One region of the Stenotrophomonas sp. YJH_SMC_106-19 genome, then DNA from elsewhere that is predicted to be linked to it. Evidence: predicted binding sites of a transcription regulator. Region 1 holds the regulator's gene; the other holds the start of a gene.

What was found. The regulator FliA, encoded in region 1, starts transcription of late flagellar genes. The targets are predictions, from matches to a motif close to TAAAGTTTNNCNNNCNNNGGCCGATAA.
Region 2: a site for FliA is predicted at 9,842-9,868, ahead of AC5P5M_RS05895 (methyl-accepting chemotaxis protein). Genes of this name have one in related genera too.

What each region holds. Positions count from the first base shown of each region.
Region 1 covers NZ_JCAFRQ010000010.1:24,820-39,777, forward strand. The annotation lists gene flhA (flagellar biosynthesis protein FlhA) at 1-1,987, shown strand, start outside; gene flhF (flagellar biosynthesis GTPase FlhF) at 2,133-3,785, shown strand; gene AC5P5M_RS18225 (MinD/ParA family ATP-binding protein) at 3,772-4,659, shown strand; gene AC5P5M_RS18230 (RNA polymerase sigma factor FliA) at 4,656-5,399, shown strand; gene cheY (chemotaxis response regulator CheY) at 5,457-5,849, shown strand; gene AC5P5M_RS18240 (protein phosphatase CheZ) at 5,849-6,454, shown strand; gene AC5P5M_RS18245 (chemotaxis protein CheA) at 6,457-8,283, shown strand; gene AC5P5M_RS18250 (flagellar motor protein) at 8,385-9,125, shown strand; gene motD (flagellar motor protein MotD) at 9,127-10,140, shown strand; gene AC5P5M_RS18260 (ParA family protein) at 10,145-10,927, shown strand; gene AC5P5M_RS18265 (chemotaxis protein CheW) at 10,924-11,919, shown strand; gene AC5P5M_RS18270 (STAS domain-containing protein) at 12,037-12,345, shown strand; gene AC5P5M_RS18275 (response regulator) at 12,342-12,707, shown strand; gene AC5P5M_RS18280 (chemotaxis protein CheA) at 12,752-14,761, shown strand.
Region 2 covers NZ_JCAFRQ010000001.1:1,319,277-1,334,234, reverse strand. The annotation lists gene AC5P5M_RS05945 (TonB-dependent receptor domain-containing protein) at 56-2,104, opposite strand; gene AC5P5M_RS05940 (NAD(P)H-dependent oxidoreductase) at 2,308-2,904, shown strand; gene AC5P5M_RS05935 (TetR/AcrR family transcriptional regulator) at 2,921-3,514, shown strand; gene AC5P5M_RS05930 (D-alanyl-D-alanine carboxypeptidase family protein) at 3,528-4,316, opposite strand; gene AC5P5M_RS05925 (alkaline phosphatase) at 4,436-5,986, shown strand; gene AC5P5M_RS05920 (GIY-YIG nuclease family protein) at 6,048-6,614, shown strand; gene AC5P5M_RS05915 (hypothetical protein) at 6,649-6,831, opposite strand; gene AC5P5M_RS05910 (LysR substrate-binding domain-containing protein) at 6,930-7,826, shown strand; gene AC5P5M_RS05905 (transporter substrate-binding domain-containing protein) at 7,878-8,594, opposite strand; gene AC5P5M_RS05900 (arylamine N-acetyltransferase family protein) at 8,854-9,693, opposite strand; gene AC5P5M_RS05895 (methyl-accepting chemotaxis protein) at 9,897-12,431, shown strand; gene AC5P5M_RS05890 (PepSY domain-containing protein) at 12,468-14,958, opposite strand, start outside.

The sequences.
Region 1 (14,958 bases):
GGCGCCCGTGCTCGATGCGCTGTTCACCTTCAACATCGCCATCTCGCTGATGGTGCTGCTGGCGGTGGTGTACGTGAAGCGCCCGCTGGATTTCACCATCTTCCCGATCGTGCTGCTGGTCACCACCATGCTGCGGCTGGCACTGAACGTGGCCTCCACCCGCGTCATCCTGCTCAACGGCCAGAACGGCCACGACGCGGCCGGCAAGGTCATCGCCGCGTTCGGTGAATTCGTGATCGGCGGCAACTACGCGGTCGGCATCGTGGTGTTCGCCATCCTGACCATCATCAACTTCGTGGTCATCACCAAGGGCGCCGGCCGCGTCTCGGAAGTGACCGCACGCTTCATCCTCGACGCCATGCCCGGCAAGCAGATGGCCATCGATGCCGATCTCAACGCCGGCCTGCTGACGCGCGAAGAAGCCAAGCTGCGCCGCGAGGAGGTCCGCGAGGAAGCCGACTTCTATGGCGCGATGGACGGCGCCAGCAAGTTCATCCGGGGTGATGCGATTGCCGGCATCCTGATCCTGTTCATCAACATGCTCGGTGGCCTCGCCGTGGGCGTGCTGCAGCATGGCATGCCGTTCGGCGATGCCGCTGCGACCTACACCCTGCTGTCCATCGGTGACGGTCTGGTGGCGCAGCTGCCGGCCCTGCTGGTTTCCAGCGCAGTGGCGATGCTGGTCACCCGTGCCTCGCGCTCGCAGGACATGGCACAGGCGATGACCGGCCAGGTGTTCGGCCAGTACCGTGCCCTGGCCATCACGGCCGGCATCATTGGCCTGGTCGGCCTGGTGCCCGGCATGCCCAACGTCGCTTTCCTGACGCTTGCCTCCATTCTCGGCTTCATCGCCTGGAAGCTGTACCGGAAGGGACAGGCCCCGGCCCCGAGCGACGCTGCCGGCAGCGACCCCGGCGCGGTCAGTGCGCTGGGCCGACCGGCGGCGCCGGCCCCCACCGCGGAACTGAGCTGGGACGAACTGCGCCCGGTCGACCCGCTGGGGCTGGAGGTCGGTTACCGGCTGATTCCGCTGGTGGACAGCAATCAGGGCGGCGAACTCATGGCACGCATCAAGGGTGTGCGGCGCAAGCTGACCCAGGACGTGGGATTCCTGATTCCATCCGTGCACATCCGCGACAACCTGGAACTGCCGGCCAACGGCTACCGCGTGCTGGTGCATGGCGTGCCGGTGGCAACCGCCGAGATCCATCCCGACCGCGAACTGGCGCTGGACCCCGGCAGTGCGCTCGGCCCGCTGGACGGCATCGCCGGCAAGGATCCCGCCTTCGGCCTGGACGCTACCTGGATCCAGCCGCACCAGCGCGCCCAGGCCGAAACCATGGGCTACACCGTGGTCGACCCGGCCACCGTGGTCGCCACCCATCTTTCCCACCTCATCCGCGAGCATGCGCCGGAGCTGCTGGGCCACGAAGAGGTGCAGCACCTGCTGGCCAACCTCGCCAAGAGCGCGCCCAAGCTCGTCGAAGATCTGACGCCCAAGGCGCTGCCGTTGTCGGCCGTGGTGCGGGTGCTGCAGAACCTGCTGGTGGAACGCATTCCGATCCGCCAGCTGCGCAAGATCGCCGAAGCACTGGTGGAGCACGCGCCGTCCAGCCAGGACCCGGCCACGCTCACCGCCGCAGTGCGCACCGCGCTCGGCCGCTTCATCGTGCAGGAGATCGCCGGAATGTCGGCGGAGCTGCCGGTGTTCACCCTCAACCCGCAATTGGAACGCGTCTTGCAGGAGTCCACGCAGGGCAACGGCGCCGCGCTGGAACCCGGGCTTGCCGAGCGACTGCATCAGAGTCTGGCCGAATGTGTCAGCAAGCAGGAAGCCCGCAACGAGCCCGCGGTCGTGCTGGTTCCCGGCCCGGTACGTGCCGCGTTGGCACGCCTGGTCCGTCACAGCGTTCCGTCGCTGTCGGTACTGGCGTACAGCGAAGTGCCGGAGGACAAGCGCCTGAAGCTGGTCGGAACGATCAGCTGACGCCGCCCACCGATGCGTCAGAAAACAGACACCACCTTCGAACCACCGCAACAGACAGATGCCAAGGGGAACCCGTTCCGTGCAGACCACCGACCACCCGCGTTCTCCCACCACCACCCCGCCGTCCCCGTCCCGTGACCACAGCATGAAAATCAAACGATTCGTCGCCGCCGACATGCGCTCGGCCATGAACTTGGTGCGCAAGGAACATGGTCCCGATGCTGTGATCCTGTCCAACCGCCGGATCGAGGAAGGCGTCGAGATCGTCGCCGCAGCCAACTATGACGAGAGCGCGGTGCAACGCGCGCTGGAAGCCTCGCGGCGCGACGTGGCTCCGCCGCCGCCGAAACCGCGCACCGCCGCGGATGCAGTGATCGCCGCGGTCACCCGCCGCCGCTCCACGACACCGGCCCAGCAGCCGGTGACCGCCACCACATCGGCCGTGGCCGCCCTCGCCCGCGCGGCCGTCGGTGCCACCGGCCGCACCCTGGACAGTGCGGACGAGATCGTGCCCACCCGCGGCAGTTCCGGCTTCGCTGCCACCCTGGCGCGTGCCACCGTCAACGATCCGGCACTGCCGGAGCAGATCTTCGCGCCGTTCGCGAGCGCCGTCGTGGCTCCCGCACCGGCGCCCGCCAACCGCGCCCGTTTCCTGATCGACCCGCCGCAGGACGAGCATCACGAATCCCCCGCGCCGGCAGTGCTGCCGCCGCCGCTGCCGATCACCGCTGCGGCCACGGCGCAGGCCGAGTCCGTGCACCCCGAGCCGCCGTACGCGCAGGACGTTGCCGAGACCACGCCAGCCCCTGCCGCTGCCGCTGAAGCGGAGACCGCGCCGGCCCCGGCGCCGCTCCTTGCCCCGGCGCCGGTACTGACGGTGGTTGCACAGGACGATGCCGAGATCCGCCAGCTGCGCCACGAAGTGGCCGGCATGCGCCAGGTCATCGAGCGCGAGATGAACCGCTTCACCGACGAGCGCCTGCGCGGCTGCCCGGTGCGGGCGACCGCCCTGGACCTGATGGACGAGTACGGATTCGATGCCGGGCTGGCCCGCGATGTGGTCATGCAGATACCGCTGGAAACCGAAGCCCACCGGGGCCGCGGGCTGATGCTGGGCCTGATCTCGCGCAGGCTGCCGATCGCGCCGGTCGATCCGCTGGAAGAAGGCGGCGTGATCGCTCTGGTCGGTCCAACCGGGGCCGGCAAGACCACCACCATCGCCAAGCTCGCCTCGCGCTTCGCCGAGAAGCACGCGCCGCGCGATGTGGCCCTGGTCACCACCGACACACTGCGCATCGGTGCCCGCGAGCAGCTGTACGGCTATGGCCGCCAGCTCGGCATCGCGGTGCATGAAGCCAACAGCGGTACCGACCTGGACCAGCTGCTGGAGCGGCTGAAGGACTACAAGCTGGTGCTGATCGATACCGCCGGCCTGGGCCCGCGTGACCGCGCCCTGGCCGCGCAGCTGCAGTGGCTGCGTGCCGCCCGCCAGGTCCGCACTCTGCTGGTGCTGCCGGCCAATACCAGCTTTGGCGACATGGACGAGGTGGTGCGCCGCTTCGGCGCGGCCAACCTGCAGGGCCTGGTGCTGAGCAAGCTGGATGAGACCGGCCGCTTCGGCAACGCCCTGTCAGTGGCGGTAGACCACGCGCTGCCGATCACCTGGGTGACCGATGGCCAGGACGTTCCGGACGACCTGCACCGGGCCAGCGCGGCCAATCTTGTACTTCGCCTTGAAGATTTGCGCCGAGCGGCCGATATGCCCTGCAACCCGGAGTTGAACCATGCCGTCGCGTGAGTACGCCAAGCTGACCAAGACCTTCCCGCTGTCGGCCACCCGCAGCGAGCCGCTCGGCCCTGTGCGCACCATCGCCGTGACCGGCGGCAAGGGCGGCGTCGGCAAGACCAACGTCTCGGCCAACCTGGCCGTGGCGCTGGCCGGCATGGGCAAGCGCACGCTGCTGCTCGACGCCGACCTGGGTCTGGCCAACATCGACGTGATCCTGGGGCTGAATCCCACCCACACCCTGGCGGATCTGGTCGCCGGCCGCTGCTCGCTGGAAGACGTGATCGTCGAAGGTCCGAACGGCGTGCTGGTGGTGCCGGCCGCGTCCGGTCGGCGGCACATGGCCGAGCTGGCCCCGGCCGAGCACATCGGCCTGGTGAACGTGTTCTCCGAACTGGAACGCGAGCTGGACATCATGGTGGTGGACACCGCCGCCGGCATCACCGACGGCGTGCTGACCTTCTGCCAGGCCGCACAGGACACGGTTGTCGTGGTCTGCGACGAACCGGCCTCGATCACAGACGCCTACGCACTGATCAAGGTGCTGTCGCGCGAGCGCGGCGTGGACCGCATCCAGGTGGTGGCCAACATGGTGCGCGACCCCAACGAGGGCCGCGTGCTGTATGAAAAGCTGACCCGGGTCTGCGAGAAGTTCCTTGCCGATGTCTCGCTGAACTACCTGGGCTGCGTGCCGCAGGATGACTGGCTGCGCCTGTCGGTGCAGCGCCAGCAGCCGGTGGTGAAGGCCTATCCATCCAGCCCGGCGGCGCTGGCGATCACCGAGATCGCCCGTCGCACCGCCCGCTGGCAGGCCCCCACCGAGCCACGCGGTGGCGTTGAATTCTTCCTCGAGCGCATCCTCAAGCAACGCGGGGTGGCAGCATGAAAGGCGCGGCCCAGTACAGGGAAGTCCAGCGCTCGGCGGCGACCGAGGTCATCGCCCAGCACTCGGACCTGGTGCGGCGCATCGCCCATCACCTGGCCGCACGCCTGCCGGCCAGCGTCGAAGTGGACGACCTGATCCAGGCCGGCATGATGGGCCTGATCGAAGCCTCGCGCAGCTACGACGCCGACCAGGGTGCCTCGTTCGAGACCTATGCCTCGATCCGCATCCGCGGCTCGATGATCGACGAGATCCGCCGCGGCGACTGGGTACCGCGCTCGGTGCATCGGCGCGCCCGCGATGCGGCCGCCACCATCCGCCGCCTGGAGCAGACCACGGGCCGTGCAGCCAGTGCCACCGAGGTGGCGGCGGCCATGGACATGCCACTGCCCGAATACCTGCGGCTGATGGAGGACGCCTCGCGCGGCCAGGTGCTGAGCCTGGAATCGCGCATCGAAGACCAGGGCGAACTGGACACCGTCGCCCAGGGCGGACCGACACCGCAGCAGGTCCTGGAACGTGGCGAGTTCGGCCGCGAACTGGGCAAGGCCATCGGCCATCTGCCCGAACGCGAACAGCTGGTGCTCTCGCTGTACTACGAGCAGGAGCTGAACCTGAAGGAGATCGGCGCGGTGCTCGGCGTGAGCGAATCGCGCGTCTGCCAGATCCACGGCCAGGCCGTGCTGCGCCTGCGCGGCCGGCTGAAGATCTTCGAGGCCGCGGATGCCGGGCTTGAAGAATGAACATGCCTGCGGCGGCCACGGCCACCGCGGGCGACTGAACAACAAAGGAACTCCGATTTGAACAAGAACATGCGCATCCTGATCGTCGACGACTTCTCGACCATGCGTCGCATCGTCAAGAATCTGCTGGGCGATCTGGGCTTCACCAACACCGCCGAAGCCGAGGACGGGCATGCTGCGCTGTCGATGCTGCAGAGCCAACCGTTCGACTTCGTGGTCACCGACTGGAACATGCCGGTGATGACCGGCATCGAACTGCTCAAGGCGATCCGCGCCGATGCCAAGCTCAAGACCCTGCCGGTGCTGATGGTCACCGCCGAGGCCAAGCGCGAGCAGATCATCGAAGCGGCGCAGAGCGGCGTGAACGGCTACATCATCAAGCCGTTCACCGCGCAGACGCTGGAAGAGAAACTGGGCAAGATCTTCGAACGCCTGGCGGCCAGCGCCTGATGGACGCCACGGTCGACAAGAACGCTCTCGCCCTGCGCCTGCAGGAAGCCCTCGACGCGCTCGAATCCGGCGACGAGAGCGCCTGGCGCCAGCGCATCGACGCCCTGGTGGCCGCACGCACGCAGCCGATGATGAGCGGCCTGTCACGGCTGGCCCGCGAACTGGGCCAGGCCCTGGGCGAACTGCCGACCGTCCCCAGCGAGGCGGGCGAGCTGGACGACGCCTGCGCGCGCCTGGACCATGTGGTGGCGATGACCGAACAGGCCACGCACCGCACCCTGGACCTGGCCGAAGAGTGCCGCAGCCTCACCGAACAGCTGCGCGCCGAAGGCCTCCAGCCGGGGCAGGATGCGCAGCTGGAACGCATCCGCCACAACCTGACCGAGATTGCCCTGACCCAGAGCTATCAGGACCTGACCGGACAGATCATCCGTCGCGTGGTCGGCATCGTCCGCCGCGTGCACGAAGGCTTTGGCGCGCTGGGCCTGCCACCGGAGCAGCATCGCACCGATCCGGCGCTGGCCGGACCGGCACTGAAGGGACTGGACCGCCACGCGGTCTCTCAGAACGACGCCGACGACCTGTTGTCGGACCTGGGACTGTAAGCATGAGCGCGGTATCCGACGACATCACCGCCGATTTCATCATCGAGGCACAGGAAATCCTGGATCGCCTCGGCGAACAGCTGGTGTCGCTGGAACAGGCGCCGCAGGACGCCGACCAGCTCAACGCCGTGTTCCGTGGCTATCACACGCTCAAGGGCGGCGCCGGCTTCCTCGGCATCACCGCCATGGTCGAGCTGTGCCATGCCGCCGAAGAGGCACTGGGCGCCGCCCGCGCTGGCCAAGCGGTGCTGCAGCCGCATCACTTCGATGCCGCACAGCAATCACTGGACTACCTGCAATCGATGCTGGATGCCGTGTCTTCCGGCAACGAACCCGGCTATGCCCCGCCGGACCTGATCGCCCAGTTCGACGTGCACGGCACTGCTGCGCCGGCTGCTGTCGCCCCCACAGCAGCCGCGCCCGCTGCCGGTGACCTGATCACCGACGACGAGTTCGAGGCCCTGCTCGATCAGCTGCACGGCAGCAACGCCCCCACCGCGGTGGCGACGCCGGCCAAGGCCGACGATGGCCTGATCAGCGAGGATGAGTTCGAAGCCCTGCTTGACCAGCTGCACGGCGGCGCCGCCCCGGGCGCGAAACCCGTGACTGCCCCGCCGGCGCCTGCACTGCCCGCACCGCGCCCCGCGGCCGCCGCGGTCAAGCCCGCGGCCAACAAGCCGGTGGCCGAGGCCGAGCACACCGTGCGCGTGGATACCAAGCGGCTGGATGCGATCGTCAACCTGATCGGCGAGCTGGTGCTGTCGCGCAACCGGCTCAAGACCCTGCGTGCGCGCCTGCGCGACGAGGAACTGGACCGCGCCGTGTCGACCCTTGACATCGCCACCGCGCGCCTGCAGTCGGCAGTGATGCGCACGCGCATGCAACCGGTCGGCAAGGTGTTCTCGCGCTTCCCCAAGGTCGCCCGCGATGTTGCCCGCTCGCTGAAGAAGGAAGTGGACCTGGAGCTGGTCGGCGCCGAAACCGAGCTTGACCGCAACCTGGTCGAGGCCCTGGCCGACCCGCTGGTGCACCTGGTCCGCAACGCCATCGACCATGGTGTGGAGATGCCCGATCTGCGCGAAGCACAGGGCAAACCACGCATGGGCCACGTGCGTCTGTCGGCCCAGCAGGAAGGCGACTACGTCAGCATCGAGGTGCAGGACGATGGCGCCGGCATCGATCCGGAAAAACTGCGCGCGAAAGCACGCGAAAAGGGCTTGATCGACCCGGAGGCGGCGGCCCGGCTGAGCAGCGAGGAATGCCTGCACCTGGTGTTCCTGCCCGGCTTCTCCACCAAGCAGCAGGTGACCGACATCTCCGGCCGCGGCGTCGGCATGGATGTGGTGCAGTCGCGCATCCGCGAGCTCAGTGGGCAGATCCAGATCCAGTCGGAACTGGGTCGGGGCAGCCGCTTCCTGATCCGCGTGCCGCTGACCCTGGCGATCCTGCCAACCCTGCTGGTGCAGGCCGGCGAGGACGTCTATGCGCTGCCGCTGGCGCGCGTGATGGAAGTGCTGCATGCACCGCGCACCTCGCTGGGCTGGTTCGATGGCCGGGCGGTGCTGGATCGTCGCTCGCACACCCTGCCGCTGGTCGATCTGCGCCAGTGGCTGGATGTGACGCCGGCCGCCTCGGCGCTGCTCACCATCGTGGTGCTGCAGGCCGGCGAGGCGCGCTTCGGCCTGGTCGTGGACCAGGTCCGTGGGCGCGAGGAAGTGGTCATCAAGCCATTGCCGAAGGCCCTGCGCGGCCTGCGCGGCTACGCCGGTGCGACGCTGATCGGTGATGGCCGGATGGCCCTCATCCTCGACGTGGATGGCCTGCGATGACGCTCGCCGGGCCATGCCTGGCGAACCAGAAACTGTGACTACCGTCTGTACGCGATCGACCGGTGTCTCAAGTCCCATTCACACACGCCGATACCGGACCCATGGATAGACTCAGCCTCATCGGACTCTTTCTCGCCCTGGCCTCGCTGGTCGGCGGCAGCATCCTCAAGGGCGCCGGACTGGCGTCCCTGTGGTCGCCTGCGGCGTTCGTGATCGTCATCGTCGGCACCATCGCCGCGATCCTGCTGCACACCGCACCCGCCGTATTCAGGCATGCCTTCCGGATCGTGCGCTGGGTCGTGCGCCCGCCGCACAGCGATCGTCGCGAGCTGATCCAGCAGATCGTCGAGTGGAGCAACATCGCCCGCCGCCAGGGCCTGCTGGGCCTGGAAGCGCAGGTGGAAGCGCAGCAGGATCCGTTCCTGCGCAAAGGCCTGCAGCTGCTGGTCGACGGCGTCGAGCCCGAATCGATCCGGCACATGCTGGAGATCGAGCTGGGCAGCCAGGAACACCGTGACCAGGCCGCTGCCAAGGTCTTCGAGGGCATGGGCATCTATGCGCCGACGCTGGGCATCATCGGTGCGGTGCTGGGCCTGATCGCCGTCATGAAGAACCTGGCCGACCCCAGCAAGCTGGGGCATGGCATCGCCGCCGCCTTCACCGCCACCATCTACGGCATCGCGTCGGCCAACCTGCTGTTCCTGCCGATCGCCGCCAAGCTGAAGGGAGTGATCGCCCACAACAGCCGCGACCGCGAGATGGTCATCGAAGGCCTGATCTCGATCGCGCAGGGTGAGAACCCGCGGAACATCGAAACCAACCTGTCCGGCTTCCTGCACTGACATGGCCCGCCGCAGACACCACGAAGAGCACGCCAACCATGAAGCATGGGCGATCCCCTATGCCGATCTGATGACGCTGCTGCTGGCCTTCTTCGTGGTGATGTATGCGATCTCCTCGATCAACGAAGGCAAGTACCGGATCATGGCCGATGCGCTCACCGATGCCTTTGGTGGCGCGCCGCGCACCATCAATCCGGTGCAGGTCGGCAACAAGCAGGTGCAGGGGGGCGGCTGGGACAGTCCTTCGGTGATCAAGTCCGGCACCAAGATCGGCCCGTCCGCACCGGCACCCTCGCACGACCCTACCCTGCTGCCGGCCATGGCCTCGCAGATGCGCATGCCGGTCTCGGTGCACGACCAGCAGCAGATCGCCCGTGCCGAGCGCCAGCTCAGCAGCATCGCCGACCGGTTGACCGCCGCGCTGTCGCCGCTGATCGAGCGCGGCATGATCAGCGTGCGCCGCACCGAGCTGTGGATCGAAGTGGAGATCAACAGCGACATCCTGTTCCCGACCGGCTCGGCGGCGCTGGACGTGCACGCGCGCGGGACGCTGTCCAGCCTGGCCGGTGTGCTGCGCGACGTACCCAACAGCGTGCGGGTGGAAGGCCACACCGACAACGTGCCGATCGCCACCGCCACCTTCCCCTCCAACTGGGAACTGTCGGCCGCGCGGGCCGCCAGCGTGGTCCACCTGTTCGCCGACCAGGGCCTGCAGCCTTCGCGTCTGGCCATGGTCGGCTACGGCCAGTTCCGCCCGCGCGAGGACAACGACAGTGCGCAGGGTCGCAACCGCAACCGGAGGGTGATGGTCATCATCCTGGCCGACACCTCGCACTCGGTCGACCCGCTGGGCCAGCGCCTGAACGCCGCCAACGGCGCGGCCGACCCGTCCGCCGGGCCTGCGGCAACACCCGCCACAGTGCCCTCCCCGTCCCCCATCGCACCGGTGCAGTTGCCACCGGTGCCGGCTGGCAGCCGTGTCGGCGCCGCCGCTCCCCCGGCAATGAAGGAGTAAACCCATGCGCATCTGGGCAGTCGCCAACCAGAAGGGCGGAGTCGGCAAGACGACGACCACCCTGGCCCTCGGCCGCAACCTGGCCACGCAGGGCCATCGCGTGCTGCTGATCGATCTTGATCCCCACGCCTCGCTCAGCCGCGCCTTCGGCGTGCCGGTGGACCCGCCACCGACCGGCGTACTTGAGCTGTTCGGCGCACCTCCAGCCGAGCTGTCCAGCCTTTGCCACACCAGCAGCGTCAGCGGCCTGGACTACGTCTGTGCACAGCCGGCACTGGCCACGCTGGAGCGCCGCAGCGCCAACCAGCCGGGCCTTGGCCTGGCGCTGCAGAACGCGCTGGCACGGCACCAGGGCCAGCACGACTACATCCTGCTCGACTGCGCGCCCACACTCGGCCTGCTGATGATCAATGCGCTCGCGGCAGCGGACCGCCTGATCATTCCGACGCAGGCCGAGCCGCTGGCACTGCACGGGCTGGACGGCATGGTGCGCACCGGTGAAATGGTCGAGCGCTCGCGCCGGCGCCCGCTGCCGATCTCGATCCTGCCCACCCTGTTCGACCGCCGCACCCGCACCGGCAACGAATCACTGCGCAGCATGCAGGACCGCCACGGCTCACGCGTCTGGGAGGATGCGATTCCGATCGACACGCGGGTCAGCAACGCGGCCGGCCTGACCCTGCCGAGCGTCGGCGAGGACTATCCCGGCCGCGGGCTCGCGGCCTACCGTCGCGCGCTGAACTGGATCCTTGGCGAGGATGCGCGCGCGCTGGAGCAAGCCGCATGAACACCACCGGCGTGCTGGACGACTATCTGGACGAGCTGCTGGGCGAAGCGATCGCCCCGGTGGCGGCCAGCCCCGATGCAGGCAACACGGCGCTTCCGGCGGCGATCGCCGAACGCGAGCCGACCTGGGACGACCTGCCGGCAGAGGTCATCTACGAAACCGGCAGCAGCGACGTGGTGCCCGTGGATGACGCCGCTCTGGCGGCCGCCTTCGAGGCCGCCAGCCAGTCCGCTGCACCGGCCGCTGCCGAACGCCAGCCGACCTGGGACGATCTGCCCGATGAGGTGATCTACGAGACCGACGGCGCGGAAAGCCCGTTGCTGGCCCACACCGACAGCCCCGCGCTGCAGGCTGCCTTCGAGGCCGCCGCCAGCGGCGAAGGGGTGGATCCGGTGGCGCCCGCGCGGATCGTGCCCCCGGCACCCGCCGCTGCGCCGCCGGTAGCGGCTGCACCGCCGCGTGTCGCCCTCGAAGCACCCGCCGCCAGCCGCCCTGCCAGCTGGCAGGAACTGCAGGCGCAGGCCCATCGACCCGCCAACAGCCCGCATCCGCAGCACCGCCGCGCGAACGAGCGCACCTCGCGCTGGCTGCGGATGCGCTGTGGCAGCCAGGCCTATGCACTGGAACTGCTGAAAGTGCAGGAGGTGGTACTGCCGGTACCCCTGCTGCCGCTGCGCGGCACTGCGCCGGCGATGCTGGGGATCATGAACCTGCGCGGCCAGGTGGTGCCCGTGATGGACCTTGGGCTGCACCTGGGCGCAGCGGCGGCCGAGGACGACGCACAGACCCGCATCGTGGTGCTGGAGGAAGACGGCGAGACCATCGGCCTGCGCGTCTCGGCCGTGGAAGACGTCGCCAATCTCACTGATTCGCAGATCGAGCCACCGGATACCGCCCGCATCTGCCAGATCTCCAACGACCTCTTCCGTGGTGTGGCCCGCGTCAGCCAACGGCCGATGATCCTGCTCGACGCCACCCGCCTGCTCAACTGAGGCGGGGGCCACGCGTTGCCCGGGCCCGTCGGAACGGGCACGCAGGGCCTCACCGCCCCCTAAAGAACCCCTGGCGGGTGCCGATATGGATGACGGAACCGTTTGTCCGGAGCAACGATGAGCACTGTCGAACTGGGTGAGGATCTCGGCATCGAGACCAGCACCGAGCTCAAGAACCGCCTCGCCCCGCTGGTAGCGCAGGTTGGCGAGCTGACCCTGGATGCAAGCCAGGTCGGCCGCGTCCACACCGCCGCCGTGCAGGTGCTGTGTGCATTCGTGCAGGCACGCCGCGAGGCGGGCCTGGACACCGGCTTCCACGGTTGCACTGCAACCTTCCGTGACGCCGCGCGCCTGCTGGGCGTCACCCAGGCTCTGGGCCTGGACGTACCCCATGACAACCTGAAATCTGTGGAGAACGCTGCATGAGCGCACGTATCTTGGTGGTGGACGATTCGGCGTCGATGCGCCAGATGGTGTCCTTCGCCCTCACCTCGGCCGGTTTTGCCGTCGAAGAAGCTGAAGACGGCGCGGTCGCGCTCGGCCGCGCGAAGGGACAGCGCTTCAACGCGGTGGTCACCGACGTCAACATGCCGAACATGGACGGCATTGCGCTGATCCGCGAGCTGCGCCAGCTGCCGGACTACAAGTTCACGCCGCTGCTGATGCTGACCACCGAGTCCGCCGCCGACAAGAAGTCCGAAGGCAAGGCCGCCGGCGCCACCGGCTGGCTGGTCAAGCCGTTCAACCCGGAACAGCTGGTCGCCACCGTGCAGAAAGTGCTGGGCTGATCGCCCCGCACCGTTCCCCTTCTTCGCTTCCGGATCACCACTGCATGAGCATGGACCTGCAACGCTTCCACGCCACCTTCTTCGAAGAGAGCCGCGAAGGCCTCGACGCGATGGAGGCCGGCCTGCTGGCCCTGGAGTCGGGGCAGCAGGACGCGGAGATCATCAACTCGGTGTTCCGCGCCGCCCACTCCATCAAGGGCGGTGCCGGTACGTTCGGCTTCGATGCCATCGCCGCGCTCACCCACGTACTGGAAACGCTGCTGGACGAGCTGCGCGCCGGCAAGCGCGCGCTGGAAGGCCACGCGGTCGATGCGATGCTGTCGTCCGTGGATGTGCTGCGCGCCCTGCTGCGCGAGGCCGAGCACGGCCAGGCGGCCGATCCGGCGGCCGTCGCCGCGGTGAAGGCGCGGCTGGAGGCAGTGCTGTCCGGCCAGCCGGCAGCCAGCGCCCCGGCCGCGGCTGCCGCCGCAGCACCGGTGGACGATACGCCCGAAGCCTGGCAGATCGGCTTCACCCCCGCGCCCTCACTGTTCATGAGTGGCAATGATCCGCTGCGCATCATCCGCGAACTGGAACATCTCGGCTCGCTGCAGGTCGCTGCGCGGCTCGAACGCCTGCCCGGCTTCGCCCAGCTTGACCCTCTCGAAGCCCATCTTGCGTGGGACCTCGGCCTGGTCGGCAAGGTGCCGCGCAGCAAGATCGAAGACACCTTTGCGTGGGTGCTGGACGACTGCGAACTGGACATCCGTCCGGCCGCGCCGCCGAGCCTGGCCACCCGCGCCCCCGATACAACAGCCAACGCCCCTTCCACGCCCGTTGCTGCAGTACCCCCCGTTGCCGCCGCCCCTGCCGCCAGTGGCACCCCTGGCACCAGCCAGGACGCGGAAACCTCGATCCGCGTCAGTGTCGACAAGGTGGACGCACTGATCAATCTGGTCGGTGAACTGGTCATCACCCAGGCCATGCTCAAGCAGGTCTCGCATGCGCTGGATCCGGTGCTTGCCGAGAGCCTGTTCGCCGGCCTGGATCAGCTCGAACGCAACACCCGCGACCTGCAGGAAGCCGTCATCGGCGTGCGCATGCTGCCGGTCGACGCCGTGTTCCGCCGCTTCCCGCGCCTGGTCCGCGACCTCTCCACCCGCCTCGGCAAGCAGGTCCGCCTGCGCACCATCGGTGAAGGCACCGAACTGGACAAGGGCCTGATCGAGAAGATCGCCGATCCGCTCGTCCACCTGGTCCGCAACTCCATCGACCACGGGCTGGAAATGCCGGACGTGCGCAAGGGCGCAGGCAAGGACGAGACCGGCACCATCACCCTGGCGGCGTCGCACCAGGGAGGCCACATCGTCATCGAAGTCAGCGACGACGGACGCGGCCTGGATCGCGCCAGGATCCTCGCCAAGGCGGCCGAACGCGGCCTTAGCGTGCCCGACAATCCCACCGACTCGCAGGTCTGGGACCTGATCTTCCAGCCGGGCTTCTCCACCGCCGACGCCGTCACCGATCTCTCCGGGCGCGGCGTGGGCATGGACGTCGTCCGTCGCAACATCCAGGCGCTGGGCGGTGAAGTACAGATCGAAAGCAGCCTGGGCACTGGAACGCGTACCCTGATCCGGCTGCCGCTGACCCTGGCCATCCTCGACGGCATGACCGTGGCGGTGGCGGGCGAGACGTTGATCCTGCCGCTGGCCTATGTGCTGGAAGCCCTGCAGCCGCAGCCGGAGGACATCCGCAGCATGGCCGGCGAAGGGCGCGTGCTGCGCGTGCGTGGCGAGTACCTGCCGATCCTGTCCCTCAGCGAGTACTACGGGTACGGCGCCCGCATGCCCGGCAGCGAATCGCTGGTGGTGGTGGTGGAAGGCGACGGGCAGAAGATCGCACTGGAAGTGGACGAACTGGTCGGCCAGCAGCAGGTCGTGGTCAAGAACATCGAGAACAACTACCGGCGTATCGGCGGCGTGTCCGGCGCCACCATCCTCGGCGATGGCCGCGTTGCACTGATCGTCGACATCGGTGGGCTGGTGCGCTCGCTGCGCGTGCCGCAGGCCGCCTGAGTCCGAGCGCAGGTGATCCAGGGCCGCCGCCCCACACGGGCGGCGGCTTTCGTTTGTGTGCAGCCCGGTAGCAAGGCGAGTGTGCGCCTCCCGCTCCATTTCGTGAACTCCGTCGGCCCACGGCGCCGCAGGAACCCCCCCGCGTGCAGGCCGGAACACGGCCCCTGCAACGCGTCCGCGCCGCCGTCCCTACGCAT
Region 2 (14,958 bases), on a different contig from region 1:
GCGGATGCACGGCAGGATCCCTTCGCTGCGCGAAGGGATCCGAGCCAGTGCTGCATCAGAACCGTGCGGTGGCGCCCACGAAGAAGGTGCGCGCGCCGCCGTCGTAGTTGTTGCCTTCGTCGATGGTGGACACGTCGCCTACGTTCAGGACGCCGGCACGCAGGGTCAGGTTCTCGTTCACGTCGAAGCCGGTCACCAGATCCCAGGTGGTGTACGCCTTGGCGAAGGTGGCGCTGGTGGCCGATACCAGTTGCTTGCCGATGTGCTGCGCACTGGCATTCAACGACCAGGCATCGGTCACCTGCCATTCCAGCGAGGTGTTGGCGGTCAGCTCCGGTACTACCAGCAGGGTGGCGCCGGTGGTGCGGTTCTTCGATTCCAGCATGCGCGTGGCGTGGGTGGTCCAGTTCAGGCGTTCGTGCAGCGGCACGGTCACGCTGGCTTCCACACCGCGGGTGCGTGCCTTCTGGATGTTCTGTGCCACCGTCCACCAGTAGCCGTTGACGAAGCTGGTGGTCTGGCCGGGGATCTGGCTCAGCGGCACCTGTTCGATCTTGTCGTCGAAGTTGGTCAGGAAGTAGGTGGCCGAGGCCGACCAGCCCTCGCGGTCGAAGCCCACGCCCAGCTCGTAGTTGGTGCTGGTCTCCGGTTCCAGGTTCGGGTTGCCGGCCATGTAGCAGCCGCGCGTGCCGTCGGCATTCACCGAACGGCTGCTCCAGCCTTCGGCGGTCAGGGCACGGCAGCCGTTGCCGCCGGACTGGGTCGCAGCGCCGGCCGTTCCCTGCTTCAGGTTGGGGGCACGGAAGCCCTTGGAAATGCCGCCGCGCACGGTCCATGCATCGGCCGGGTGCCAGACGCCGTAGATGCGCGGGCTCAGGTTGTCATCGTAGTTTTCCGTGTTGTCCCAGCGCAGGCCCAGGGTCAGCACGAAGCGCTCGTGCAGGGTGAGGTGGTCCTCGGCGAAGAGCGCCCAGGAGTCGGCCTCGCTGGTCGGGCTGATGCGGCCGCTGCCCGTCCAGGTGACCGGAACGGTACCGATGGTGTCGCTGTTCTCCAACTCCTCGCGTTTCCACTGCCCGCCCACATTCAGGCTGTGCTCGACGCCCCAGTGGAAGCCGGTGTTGAAGGCGGTATCGAACACCGTTTCCTTCGAACGGTTGCCGACGTCGCTGCCCTTGTCTTCGTATTCGTTCTGCACCAGCGTGGTCTTCGACGTGGTGGCGTCGCTGTAGGTGCCGTCATGGCGGATCACGTAGCCGGTCTGCACCAGCTTGGACAGTCCCCAGCTGTTGACCTGGCCGGCCCCGCTGTTGCGCTGCGTTCCGCGCGAGGCCTCCACGCCCACGACGTGGCTGTCGCTGATGCGCCAGTTGAACAGCACGTTGGCGTTCTCTGCCTTGTTGCCCGGTGTCTGCCGCGCGCCGCTGTCAGATTCGCGGTCAGTGACGTTGGCGCCGATGCGCACGCCCAGGTTGTCGGTCAGCGGGCCACTGAACAGCGCTCCCATCTGCGTGGTGTTGCCGCGGGTGTCCGAATCGGGCTTGCTGTAGTTGAAGGTGGCCGAGCCGCCCCAGTGGTCGGCGATCTTGCGGGTGATGATGTTGATCACACCCCCCATCGCGTCCGATCCGTACAGCGAGGACATCGGGCCGCGCACCACTTCGATGCGTTCGATCATGTCCGGCGACAGCCAGTTCAGATCCTGCGGGCCCAGGTCATCACGATAGTTCACGCCGGCCGAGCTGCCCTGGCGGCGGCCATCGATCAGGATCAGTGTGTACTGCTCGGGCAGGCCGCGCAGCCGGATCTTCGACTGCGCACCGGACAGCGCGTAACCGCCGGTCACGCCGGGCACGGTGCTCAACAGCTGGCCGATGCTGCTGACCGGCTTGCGCTCGATGTCCTCGCGGGTGATCACGCTGATGCTGGCGGGGGCATCCCGGATCCATTGCTGGGCGCCGGTGGCGGTGACCACCACGGTGTCCATCTGCTTGGCGGCGGCATCGGCTGACGCCTCGGCGTGGGCCTGGGAGGCGAGGGCAAGGCCGATGGCCACGGCCAGCGTGGCAACGGAACGACGGGACTTCAGACTGGCATGCAACATCGCGCGGTACTCCGGGTGAGGGGTCCACTGGCGATGGCTGGGACGTCCGTGTGGGGTTTCAGATCTCCTTAACAATCGTATCACGAATCATTTGCATTTGACTTGAGGCGATACAGGACGCCAGAAACAGTGTCCTGCTGGCAGTGCTGATCGGGCTGGGTGCGCTAGTTACCATTAGTAACTAATCTCCAAAGGAGTTGCCCATGCACAGCCTGATTGTTGTTGCCCATCCCGATCCTGCCTCGCTGACCCACGCGGTAGCCGCTCGCATCGCGCAGGCCATCGCCGATGCCGATGAGAGCAATACCACCGCCATGGCCGATCTGATGGCCGAAGGCTTCGACCCGCGCTTCAACGGGCAGGACCAGGCCCTGTTCCGCGGCATCGCGCCGCCACCGGCCGATGTGGCGGCCGAGCACGCACGGCTGGATGCGACCGACACGCTGGTGCTGGTCTACCCGCTCTACTGGTGGTCGTTCCCGGCGCTGCTGAAGGGCTGGATCGATCGCGTTTTCACCCAGGGCTGGGCCTACGCCGAGGGTGCCGATGGAAAAGTGGAGAAGCGGCTGCAGCGGCTGCAGGTGCATCTGGTCGGTATCGGGGGTGCCGATGCCGCGATGATTGAACGCCGTGGCTATGGCGCGGCCATGAACACGCAGATCGACATGGGCATCTTCGATTACTGCGGCGCGCGCGTGCTGTCCTCCACCCTGCTGCTGGAGGCGGACACCGGGGCGGCCGCGGCGCATCTGCAGACCGCGATGGAGATCGGCCGTAAAATCGGACATCCAACGAGCTGACAGCCGTGTTCCGCCGATGCCTGCCACCGACACCCCCACGCGTCGCCGACTGACCCGCGAGCAGCGGGCCCGCCAGCTGCTGGATGTCGCATGGGCGCTGGTAGGCGCCGAAGGCACCGATGCCTTGACCCTGGGGCGCCTGGCCGAAGCGGCGGGCGTGACCAAGCCGGTGGCCTACGATCACTTCGTGACGCGCAACGGCCTGCTGGCGGCGCTCTACCATGACTACGACCAGCGGCAGACGCTCATTTTCAATGACCGTATCGCCGCGGCGCCGGCAGAACTGACCGCGCGCGCAGCGGCCATCGCGTCCGGTTACATCGACTGCGTGCTGAGCCAGGGCAGCGACGTGCAGAGCATCCTCGCAGCGCTGGTCGGCGCGCCGGAGCTGCGCGAGGTGCGGCACTGCTACCAGCAGGAGTTCATCGACAACTGCGCGGACTGGCTGGGCCCGTTCGCCGGTGACGGTCAGGTACCGGTGGAGGGGCGCTGGGCGATCCTCGGCGCTGCCGAAGCGCTGTCCGAAGCGGTGGCCAATGGCGCTATCGGCAAAGCCGACGCGGAACGCGAACTGCAGCGGGTGATCGTATCCACCGTTGTACGGGACTGACTGCCCGCGCAGGTCAGGCTTCTGCGACGGTGTCACCGGCCAACGCGGCGAATCCACTGGCAAGATGCCTGCGCACCCGCGCATCGCGTGCTTCGCGGTCTTCCGAGCCAAGCACCACGGTGATCAATCGCACCGGCTGCGCGTGTCCGGCGATGGGGCGGCGCGCCGTAGCCGCCAGGCAGAACCCGGCCGCGCGGGTATAGCCGGTCTTCAGGCCGTCCACACCTTCATCGGCGAGCAGTGCGTTCTGGTTGCTGCGGCTGAACGTCCCGTGTGCGAACGCTGGCTGTGCGGTGATGGCCAGCACCTGCGGATGATCTGCCAGCAGGCGGCCCGCCAGCACCGCCATGTCGCGTGCGCTGGATACGTGCCGCGGCGTGGTGATGCCGGACACCGACGCGAACCAGGTACTGCCCAGGCCGAGACGCCGCGCCAGCGCGTTCATGTGCTGCAGGTACGCCGCCTGCGAGCCGTGCAGATGGCGGGCAAGCACAAGGGCCGCGTCGTTGCCCGATACCACCAGCATGCCCTGCAGCAGCCGGCCCAGTGTGACCGTTTCGCCGGGCACCAGGCCCATGCGCGTTTCATCGTCAGCAACCGCGTGCACGTCCTCGGCGGCAACGGTCACCGGCATCTCCCAAGCGGCGGCGCCGGATGCGACCTGTTCGTAGGCTGCGTACGCGGTCATCAGTTTGGTCAGTGAAGCAGGCGGACGCTGCAGGTCGGCGTTCTCCTGGTGGATGACCGCGAAGCTGCCGGCATCCAGAGTGATCGACGAGACCGGGGAACGTGGAGACGGCATGGTGGCGCGGCAGGGGAGACGTTCACAGGATACCGCTGCCAGGATGCGTGAATCTGCAATATTGCAATGATATAACGTCGCGCATTCCGGGCCGCCTGCCCGACCCCACAGGATGCACGATGACCGCACACACGCCGCGCCGTTGGCTCTACCCTTCGATTCTGGCCGCGCTGGCAGCCCTCGCCGGCTGCCAGCCGGCACCGCGTGCGCAGGCGCCGGTGGCGACCGGCGGCTACCCGCACAACGTGATCGTGATGATCAACGACGGCGCGGGCTGGGGAACCTGGGATGCCGCCGCGTACTGGCAGTATGGCAGCCGCGAAGGCGCCCCGTACGCGCACTTCCCGCAGCGCCTTGCGGTGGCCACGTTCCCGCTCAACGCCAGCAGCCAGCCCACGCACGATTCGGCGCAGACGCTCGGCTACGACGCCGCGAAAGCATGGGATGCCACCCCGGTACCGGCAGCGGATCTTCCGTTCGCCGGTTATCAGTACCTGGCCGCGGTGGCGACCGACAGCGCCGCGGCGGGCACGGCGTTGTCGTCGGGCATCAAGACGTACAACAACGCCATCAACGTCAACAACGACGGCGTCGCGGTCGAGTTCAACACCCTGCGCGCCAAGCGCCTGGGCATGGCAACCGGTGTGGTCACCTCGGTGCCGTTCTCGCACGCGACACCGGCCGCGTTCGCCGCGCAGAACGCGTCGCGCAACAACTACCATGCCATCGCCCACCAGATGCTGGCCCAGGGCCACATGGACCTGGTCATGGGAACCGGCGGCCCCGGCTACAGCGTCGATGGCCGCGCCTGCGATGACGATGCGGGCGCAGTGAAGGCCGAGGGTTGCGCGAACCCCTGGGAGTGGGTGTCGCAGCAGGACTGGCAGCAGCTGGAAGCAGGTACCCCCATCGCTGGCAATCCTGCCGGACCGTGGCGGTTGATCCGCAGCAAGGAAGCGTTCGCTGCGCTTGCACAGGGGAGGTTGCCAGCCGACCGCCCGTTGATCGGCGTACCGCGTGTGGCCAGCACCCTGCAGCAGGCGCGTCAGCTGCAGGTCCTGGGCAGGGATGAGACCACTCCCTCCGGCGTGAGGAAGATCGACAGCGTGCCGGACCTGGCGACCATGACCCGCGGCGCCCTGCAGTTCCTGCAGCAGCGCTCGTCCAAGGGCCTGTTCCTGATGGTGGAAGGTGGGGCCACCGACTGGGCCGCGCATACCAGTGCGTGCGGCACCGAATGGCATTACGGCCAGTGCGGCGACCAGCCGCAGTACGGCCGCCTGATCGAAGAGACGGTCGAGTTCAACGATGCGGTATCGGCGGTGGTGGCGTGGATCGAGCGCAACGGCGGATGGCAGCGCAATCTGCTGATCGTCACCACCGACCACGACAACAGCATGCCGATGGGCCCCGACGCGCAGCAGGTGGCGTTCGAGCCGGTGCGCAACAACGGGCGCGGGCGGATGCCGGGGATGAGCTTCCGCCCCACCGGCAATCACTCCAACGCACTGGTACCGCTGTGGGCCAAGGGCGCGGGCGCCGAGCGGCTCACCGCCCGAGTGCGCGGCATCGACGCCGGTTACCGCCAGCATGTGCGGTGGAATGATGGCAGCTACATCGACAACACCGACGTGGCTGCCGCAGTGCAGGACGTACTGCAGCGGCCTTGAGCAGAACAGTGCACGGTCCGGCCCGGTTGCCATCGCGTCCGGGGCGATGCAGCCTGCGCCGATGGAACCGCAGATCCGCATCGATGGTCGTGTCTTCGCCTACGTCTTTCCCTGCGCCTGGGAGGATTACGCCAAGATCGGCTTTACGCGTGACCCGCTCGGCCGCATCAGCGCACTGCATCGGCGCTGGTTCGAGTTCTTCGATCTGTGCGCCGGGGCGCTGGTGGAGGCGGAAACCGAGCGCGATGCGCGTGACCTGGAGCTGGAGTTGCGTTCCCCCTTTCGTGCACATCGCGCGCCGGCACCGATGACCGTGCAGGACAAGGCCGGCGGACGCACCGAATGGGTGCGTGGCGCGAACCAGGCCCTGTCCGATGCTGTGCGTGCGCTGGATGGGCGCGGATATCGGACCTTCCCGCTGCGCCCCTGGCTGCGCGCCGCCATGGTCCAGCGGCTGGATCGCCTGCATGACTGGGCCGCCCTCCAGCTGCCGGAAGAGGAAAGCCTGCGCATGCCGGGCAGCCCCGGACCGGCGGTGCTGCGCGATACCCTCGATGGCTATCGCGCGCTGGACATCGACCCGCTGCCATCGCTGCCGCCCCATGTGCAGGCCTGGTACGGGCACTAGCGGCCCGGCCCCTGTGAGCCCGCCGCTGTCGCGCTCAGCGCGGGGCGGGGCAGGTGGGGCAAGGCACCTTTGCCGCAGCTGGACGGTCGAGGTGTGTGGTCCGGTACGGCTTTCCCGGTACCCCGGTCGTGCTGGCCACCGGCGTGGCCAACTGGCGGGCCAGCTCGGCGCTTGCGATGTGACCGTGCAGGAACAACAGACTGCTGAAGATGTTCATGATCGTCGCTCCACTTGAGTGGATTGAACGATACGGGCAGCATGAGGACGCAAAAAGCGACATTTCCGCAAGCTTGACTTGAACAGGATTCAAGCCTCATGTCCCGCCCACCCCTCCATGCCCTGCAGGGTTTCGTGGCTGCCGCGCGCCTGGGCAACCTGTCACGCGCCGCGGCGTCGATGAACCTGACCGTCAGCGCGCTCAGCCACCAGATGCGGCAGCTCGAAGAACGCCTCGGCCAGCCGCTGCTGGTCCGCCAGGCGCGCGGGGTCGCACTGACCCTGGAGGGCCAGCGCCTGCTCGATCGGGTCGGGCCGCACCTGGATGCAATCAACGAGGTGTTCCAGCGCTACGCCGCGCGCGCCGAACATGTGCTGACGATCAGCGCCGTACCGTCGATGGCCTCCGCATGGCTGGTGCCACGGCTGGGTCATTTCGTCGCCGCACACCCGCAGATCGAGATCAACCTGCAGTCCAGCGAGCGCCTTGTCGATTTCGATCGGCAGCTGCAGTTCGACGCAGCCTTGCGCGTAGGCGGCGGGCAATGGGCCGGGCTGGTGGTCGAGCGGCTGTTCGATGAGTGGCTGGTGCCGATGGCCAGCCCGGCGCTGATCGCGCGGATGGGCGGCATCGACCGTGCTCCACTGGCGCAGTGGCCGCTGCTGGGCGATCCGGATGGCGCATGGGCCGCGTGGTTTGCCCTGATCGGGCAGAGCCCCCCTTCGCGGTTCGTGGCGGTGCTCGACGATTCGGAAGCGCATCACCGTGCAGCGCTCGATGGCGTCGGTGTGGCCTTGGGCCGGCTGACGCGCGCGCGCCTGCTGCTGGATTCGGGCCAGCTGGTCGCGCTGTCGGAGCAGCGGCTGAAAACCGCCTGGCCGCACTGGCTGGTGTATCCGCAGCGCTCGGCGCGCCACCGTGGATTCCTCGCCTTCCGTGAGTGGTTGCATGCGCAGGCCAGCGAGCATGCGCGGCACATGGAGACGCAGGGCTGATCCGGCCCGGCGCACGCAGCCACCTGTCGCGTGCTGCGGGCCACTGCTGCGTCATCGCACCAGGGTGACCGCCTGTCCGGAACGTGCGAAAGCGTCCTCGAGCAAGGGCCCTGCCTTGATCGCCTCGACCTCGTCGAACAGGGCCCGCAGGGCGGCAGCGGGGCGCGCCGCAGGTGCGGCCACGGCCTGCTGGATCGCAGTGAAGCGGTCGGCGAGCACGCGGTGTCCCGGATGCTGCAGTGCCCAGGCCTGCAGTGGCTGGCGCACGCCAGCGGCGGCATCCAGGCGCCGTGCGTCAAACAGATCGATGGCCGTCGCCGACGTGTCGGCACGCTCGATCGTGGCGTGCCGCAGTTCCCGGCTCAGGAACAGATCGTAGGCGGCACCGCGGCCAACGGCGATACGCAGCCCATCGCGATCCAGATCGGCCACCTGCCGCGCCGGACTGTCCTCGCGCACCAGGTAGGTTCCTTCGATCTCCACATACGGTGCACTGAAGGCGATGCGGCCGGCACGTGCCGGATCGATGGCGAGAAAGGCCAGGTCCCATGCGTCGTCGGCTGCCGCCGCGACCACCGATGCGGCCGCATCGTGACAGGTGAATCGCGCCTGCACGCCCATCCGCTGCGCCAGCGCGGTGGCCAGCTCCACCGAGGGGCCGCGCGGCGATCGTGTGTCGCCCTGCGCAAGGACCGGATTCCCCAGATTGATGGCGACGCGCAGATGGCCCAGTGGCGCCAGTGCACTTCGGTGATCGGCCAGGGTCATGCAGCGCTCCGCGAAGGGTGGGCAGGCCAGCATGCCCGCAACGATGCGCACGGAATGTCAGGGCGGCGCTATCCTGCGACGATGAACCCCATCGCGCATGCCGAGATTCCGGCCAGCGATCTGCTCACGCCATTGCCTTCTACCTGCAACTGCATGGTGCCGGCCACTGGCGGGTGGCCGAGATCTGCGACAGCGAGGGCAACCGCATTGCGCTGCAGGCGCCGGTGACGCCGTAACCCGGGCACCGTGCCGCGCGGTGCTACCGTGATGCGGCGTGCGAGCGCTGCAGCCAATCGGTGATCGCCGGATCGAGCCGCGCATCGTCCGGCACGCGCAGGCCGAATGCCGACTGCAGGACGTCGCGCACGTCGGCGGCATCGCGCAGCGGACGCTTGAGCGGCGCCTGCCCGGGGCGGTACTCGGTGTAGTTGCCACTGCCGATGGTGCGCCGCCAGTCCGGGCCGGCCAGTGACGCGCGCAGCTGGCCGGGGAAACCCGAATCCGGGTGCGTGCACACGTACCAGTTGGCCACCACGTTGTCGATCGGCGCTGGCGGCCGCAGGTCGAAGCGGTACATCGCGCGCCATGCGTCGCCCGCCTGGGCGGAAAGCACGAAGTCGTCTTCACCCGCCAGCTGCTGAAGCTGGAAAGACTCGTGCGGCGTGGCCTGCGGCGCCGTTTCGTACAGCCGCAGCGGCACCGTCGGCGTCAGGCCACCGAAGCCGGCATCGACGAGCCAGTCCTCTCCCTCCACGTGCACGCGCAGCAGCAGGTGGGTACGCGCCGTCGGGGCATCGTCCTGTGCTGCCAGCAGCACGCGCGCGCTCAGCGGCTGTGCGTCGAAGCCCACTGCCTGCAGGAGCGCCAGCAGGCCGCCGTTGAGTTCAAAGCAGTAACCGCCGCGCTGCTGGTCGAGAAGCTTGTGCTGCACGCTGTCCAGATCGATCGGCACCGCGTCGCGCAGCAGGCTGCTGAGGGTTTCAAAAGGGAGCAGGGCGTTGTGGCGCTGCACCAGCAGGGTCAGTCCGGCAAGGTCCAGCGACGGCGGAGCATCCAGTTGCAGACGCTGAAGATAACGGGGGATGTCGAGCGGGGTCATGGCGAGGGCGGCAGGTGGGAAGAATCCCACTGTGCAACCGCAACCGGGGTTGAGGTCAAGCGCGGGCGCCGTGTCACGTCTCCGTCGCCTGGGGCCGGTACAAAGAGCGCAACCGGCACGGTGCGTGCCACAGCGTCGGCAATGTGCCTAAAGTTGTCGCCGGTCAGGCCGATACAGGTGCGTCCTTCCGCCTGGAGTCTGTGATGTCGGCCGTCGTCCCCCTTCGGTCCCTGCGCACCCGTCTCATCGCGATGCGCTCGGCGCTTCCACGCCTGCTGGTCTGGCTGCAGCCGCATCGGCTCAGCGTGGCCAACAAACTCAAGGCCACCCTGCTGGTCTGCGGCGCGGGCCTGGTGGCGATCGCCGCCGTCCATGCCTGGACCGGCCATGCCAGCAGTCAGGCCGCACGCAGCCAGGCCAGTTACCAGCGTGGCAGCGATCTGGCCGCACGCCTGGCGACACGGGTGGCGGAGGCGCGTCGCCTGCAGACCCAGTATGCACGCAGTTTCGACGATGCTGACCGCAGCCAGCTGCAGGCGGCCCAGCAGGCACTGCAGGTCGATCTGAAGGCGCTCAGGGCGATGCCGATGGATGCCGGTCGCCGCAAGGCATTGCAGGCGCTCACCGAGGCCGCCGAGGGATTCTCGCAGGGAGTGGCTGCGCTGTTCGAACGTGTGGACGAGATGGGGCGTGGTGATGCCGGCCTGGCTGCACAGCTGCAGCAGGCCGCCGATGCCCTGCAGCAGCAGGTGGATGGCCTGGACCGGCCGGCACTGGCGCTGCACCTGCAGAAGATGCGGCGCCAGGAAGCGCTGCTGCTGCTCGATGGCGATTCGACTCATGCCGACCGCGCCAGCGAAGAGAAGCTGCCGTTCGATCTGGCGCTGGCGGGGTTGCCGCCCGACGTGCAGGAGGCCCTCCGCACCGGCATGGACACCTATCAGTCGGCACTGCTCGGCTATACCGCTGCCCGCGTCGGCCTTGACGTGGAGACGCAATCGCTGCTGGAGACGGCCGCCGGCGTGGCGCCCGCGCTCGCCGCCTTCCAGCAGGCACAGGTGAAGGCGCTGGCCCTGGCGCAGGCGCGGCAGCAGGCCGGTGCACGCACCATGAGCGTGCTGTTCGCCCTCACCCTGCTGCTGGTGGCCGGCGTGCTGATCACCAGCCTGCTGCTGGTGCTGCGCGCGGTGCGCAGGCCGATCCAGGACACCCTGCGGTTCGCCAGCGACATCGCCGATGACCGGCTCGATACCACGTTGCGCGTGCACAACGCCAACGACGAGATCGGCCAGCTGGCACAGCGCCTGGTGGACATGCAGCAGCGGCTGCGTGCGCGCATCGAGACCGAGCGTGCGATGGCCCGTGGCAACACGCGCGTACGCCAGGCCCTGGACTGCGCGCAGACCGGGCTGATGGTGGTCGATGCCGAAGGCCAGGTGGCCTACGCCAATCCTGCGTTGCGGCACGTGCTGGGCCTGCAAGCCGACGCGCCGGTCGGCACTGACGCGCGGGACCTGCATCCGGCCCTGGCCAGCCTGGTCGACGCGCGCCACCGCCAGGAGCGGGAAATCAGTCATGCCGGTGTGCGCTATCAGTTGATCGCCAATGCCATCGTCGATGACGACCAGTTCCTGGGCGTGGCGCTGGAGTGGCGCAGCCGTGCGCTGGAAACGCTGCTGGAGACCGAGGTGGCGGCACTGGTCGACGCTGCCGCGCAGGGTGACCTGCACGGGCGCATTTCGCTGCAGGGCAAGCACGGTTTCGTGCATACGCTGTCCACCAGCATCAACCGCCTGCTGTCCACCTTTGAAACCAACCTGGGGGACCTGCAGGCATTGCTGGCGGCGTTGGCCCGTGGGGATCTCAGCGTGCGCATGGAAGGTGAGCTGCAGGGCGTGTTCGCACGCATGCGCGACGACGCCAATGCAACCGTCGCACAGCTCGGCCGCATCGTGACCCGCATCCAGCGCGCCGCCGCCAGCCTGGACAGCGGTGTCGGTGAAATCGTTGCCGGCCATCACGACCTCTCGCAGCGTACCGAGCAGCAGGCGACCAATCTGGAAGAGACCGCAGCCTCGATGCATGAGCTGACCGACACCGTCGGCCGCAACGCCGACGCCGCCGGACGTGCCGATGCGCTGGTGCAGGGGGCTGCAGCGGTTGCACAGCGGGGTGGGGTGGCCGTCGGTCAGGTGGTGGAGACCATGCAGGGCATCAGTGAAGCATCTCACCGCATCGGGGACATCACCCAGTTGATCGACGGCATCGCATTCCAGACCAACATCCTTGCGCTCAACGCCGCCGTGGAGGCTGCGCGTGCCGGAGAGCAGGGCCGCAGTTTCGCGGTGGTGGCGGCGGAAGTGCGTCTGCTCGCGCAGCGCAGTGCCGAGGCAGCCAGGCAGATCAAGGCGCTGATCGAGGATTCCGTGGCACGCGTCGGCCAGGGCAGCGTGCAGGCCGCGCAGGCGGGCACCACCATGGACGAGATCGTCGGCAGCGTGCAGCAGCTGGCGGACCTGCTCGCCGGCATCCGCAGCGCCTCGCAGGATCAGCACGCAGGCATCGCCCAGGTGAACCACGCCATCGTGCAGATGGAAGCCAGTACCCAGCGCAATGCCAGCCTGGTGGAAGACGCCGGCTCGTCGACCGCGCAGATGCAGGCGCAGGTGCGCGCGCTGGCCGAAGCCGTGTCCGCGTTCCGCCTGCAGCCGGACCGTCAGGCCCGCGCGGCGGCATGATCGCGTCCGCCGCCGGGTCCAGCCCGGCGGCGCGGCTCAATACACGTCGCGCCGGTAGCGGCCGCTCTCGAGCAGCGTTTCCACCACCTCGTCACCGAGCGCGCCCCGCAGTACCTGATCCACGCCCTCGGCCATGCCCTGCAGCGAGCCGCAGACATGGATCACGGCGCCACGCTGCATCCATTCCCGCAGTTCATCGCAGGCCGACCGCAGGCGGTCCTGGACGTAACCGCCCGCTGCGTCGCGCGAGAACGCCAGGTCGACCCGGATCAGATGGCCCTGCGCCTGCCATGCGCTCACCTCATCGGCGAACAGGAAGTCATGAGCGCGCTGGCGCTCGCCGAACAGCAGCCAGTGGCCGTGCTCGCCTGCGTGTGCCGCCTCGCGCAGCAGGCCGCGCAGGCCGGCGATGCCGGTGCCGTTGCCGATCAGCACCATGGGTGCGCCCGGCACGCGATGGAAGCCGGGGTTGCGGTGCACGCGCGCGGCGATGTGCGCGCCTGCCGGCGCATGCAGCGACAGCCAGCCCGAACCCAGCCCCGGGCGCCCGTTGTTGTCGTGCACCAGGCGCACGACCAGTTCCACCACGCGATCGGCCGGGCACGAGGCGATCGAATACTCGCGGCCCGGCAGTACGGGCAGGGCCGTCAGCCAGCGTCCGGCATCCTGCACCTGCAGCGCACTGGCCGCGTCCGGCAGTTCGCGTTCGCTGGCCAGGCACTGCAGGGTCTGCGTGTCGCCTTCGATCAGCAGCGGTTGCAGCGGGTCCAGTCCATGCGCCAGCAGTACCGCACGGGCATGCGCGGCGCTGTGCCGCGGCGCGATATGCAGGATGTCGCCGGCCTGCCACTGCACGTCATCCGGTGCGGCCAGCCGGATCCGCCAGATCGGACCACCGACGCTGCCCGGGTTCAGCTGCTGGCGATCCAGCAGCTGCCAGTCGTGCATGCGGGTGGCCGCCGGCAGCACGCTGTCGTCGGCAGCAATGCCGGTCAACAGGCCGAGCTGCTGCTGCCACTGGCGCAGTGCCGTGACCGATGCAGCGTCCACATCGATGCGGTCGAACATCGCGCGGGCACCGTTGCCCAGCAGCCACGCATCGAACTGGCGGCCGAAGGCGCAGTAGTGCGGGTACTGGCGGTCGCCCAGCGCGAGCATGCCGAACTGCAGTGTGGCCAGGTCCAGGGATCGGCCCAGTAGCTGGCGCGAGGCACGTCGTGCCGAATCCGGCGGTTCGCCGTCACCAAAGGTACTGAGCACGAACAGCGCGTGGCTCGCCGCCTGAAGGCGGTGCGCGTCGATCCTTGCCAGCGGCAATACCTGCACCGCCTGTCCGCTGGCCTGCAGCTGCGCTGCCGCGCGCCATGCCAGCTGCTCGGCCAGGCCGCTCTGGCTGGCATGCACCATCAGCCATGCGGCGCCGTTGGCTGCGGCCGCCGGCAGCGGCTGGCGCAGCGCACGTGCGGCGCGCTGGCTGCGGCGACGGTCGAGATAGAGCAGCCCGCCGGTGATGAAGAACAGGCTCATGCCCAGGCTGCTGAGCATCACGATGATGCGCCCGGGAATCCCGAAGTAGCTGCCCGAGTGCAGCGCGAACACGCTGGTAGCCAGCTGACCGCCAGCGCCCTGGCGCGCGTAGGGACGCGCGTCCAGAATCGCACCGCTGGCAGGGTCGAGCTGCAGCAGATCGTGCGCGCGGTCATGATGGCCGCCGCGCAATGCTGGATCGCCCGCCATGGTCCGCACATTCAGTGCCTGGCCGGGCTTCTCGGGCAGCCGCAGGTCGATGTAACCGGTGCGCACCCCGGCCTGCGCGTACAGCGTCGCTTCCACGCGGCGCAGGTCGAGCACGGCGCCGGCATCGATCACCTGCTTGGCCGGTGGCGCCACGCCGAGCAGGGCATTGGCCGCGCTGCGATACCAGTCGAACGACCACCACAGGCCGGTCAGGGCACTCATCAGGTAGATAAGCAGCACCCAGGTGCCGGCCACCGAATGCAGGCTCCACAGGAAGCCGCGGCCGCTGCGCTTCCATTCCACGGCCAGCCAGCTTCGCCAGTGCCACCAGCGGCGGGGCCAGCGCAGGTAGAGCCCGGACAGCGTGAAGAACAGCAGGGCGATCGCGCAGCTGCCGGTGATCCATTTTCCGCGCTCGCCCGCGGCGAGGTGGCGGTGCAGGTCTTCGACGAAGTCGAAGAAGGCCTGCCCGCGCAGGGCGCTGAAGCGCTCGCCGCTGTATGGGTCGAAGTACACCCAGTGCGCTTTGCCGCCGGCGAAACGGGCCACCGATGGGCGCTGGCCGCTGGCATCCACGCGCAGCCGCTGCAACGGCCGTTTGCTGTCGGCCTGCAGCATCGGCACCAGCTCGCTCAGGGGGAGCGGCTGCTGGCCTTCGGCGTGATGTTCGGCGATGGCGGCGAAGCCGGGGTTGGCGGCGCGCAGCAGTTCATCTTCAAAAGACAGGGCTGCGCCGCTCAGGCCCATGATGGCCAGAACGGTGCCGGCCGTGATGCCCAGCAGCCAGTGC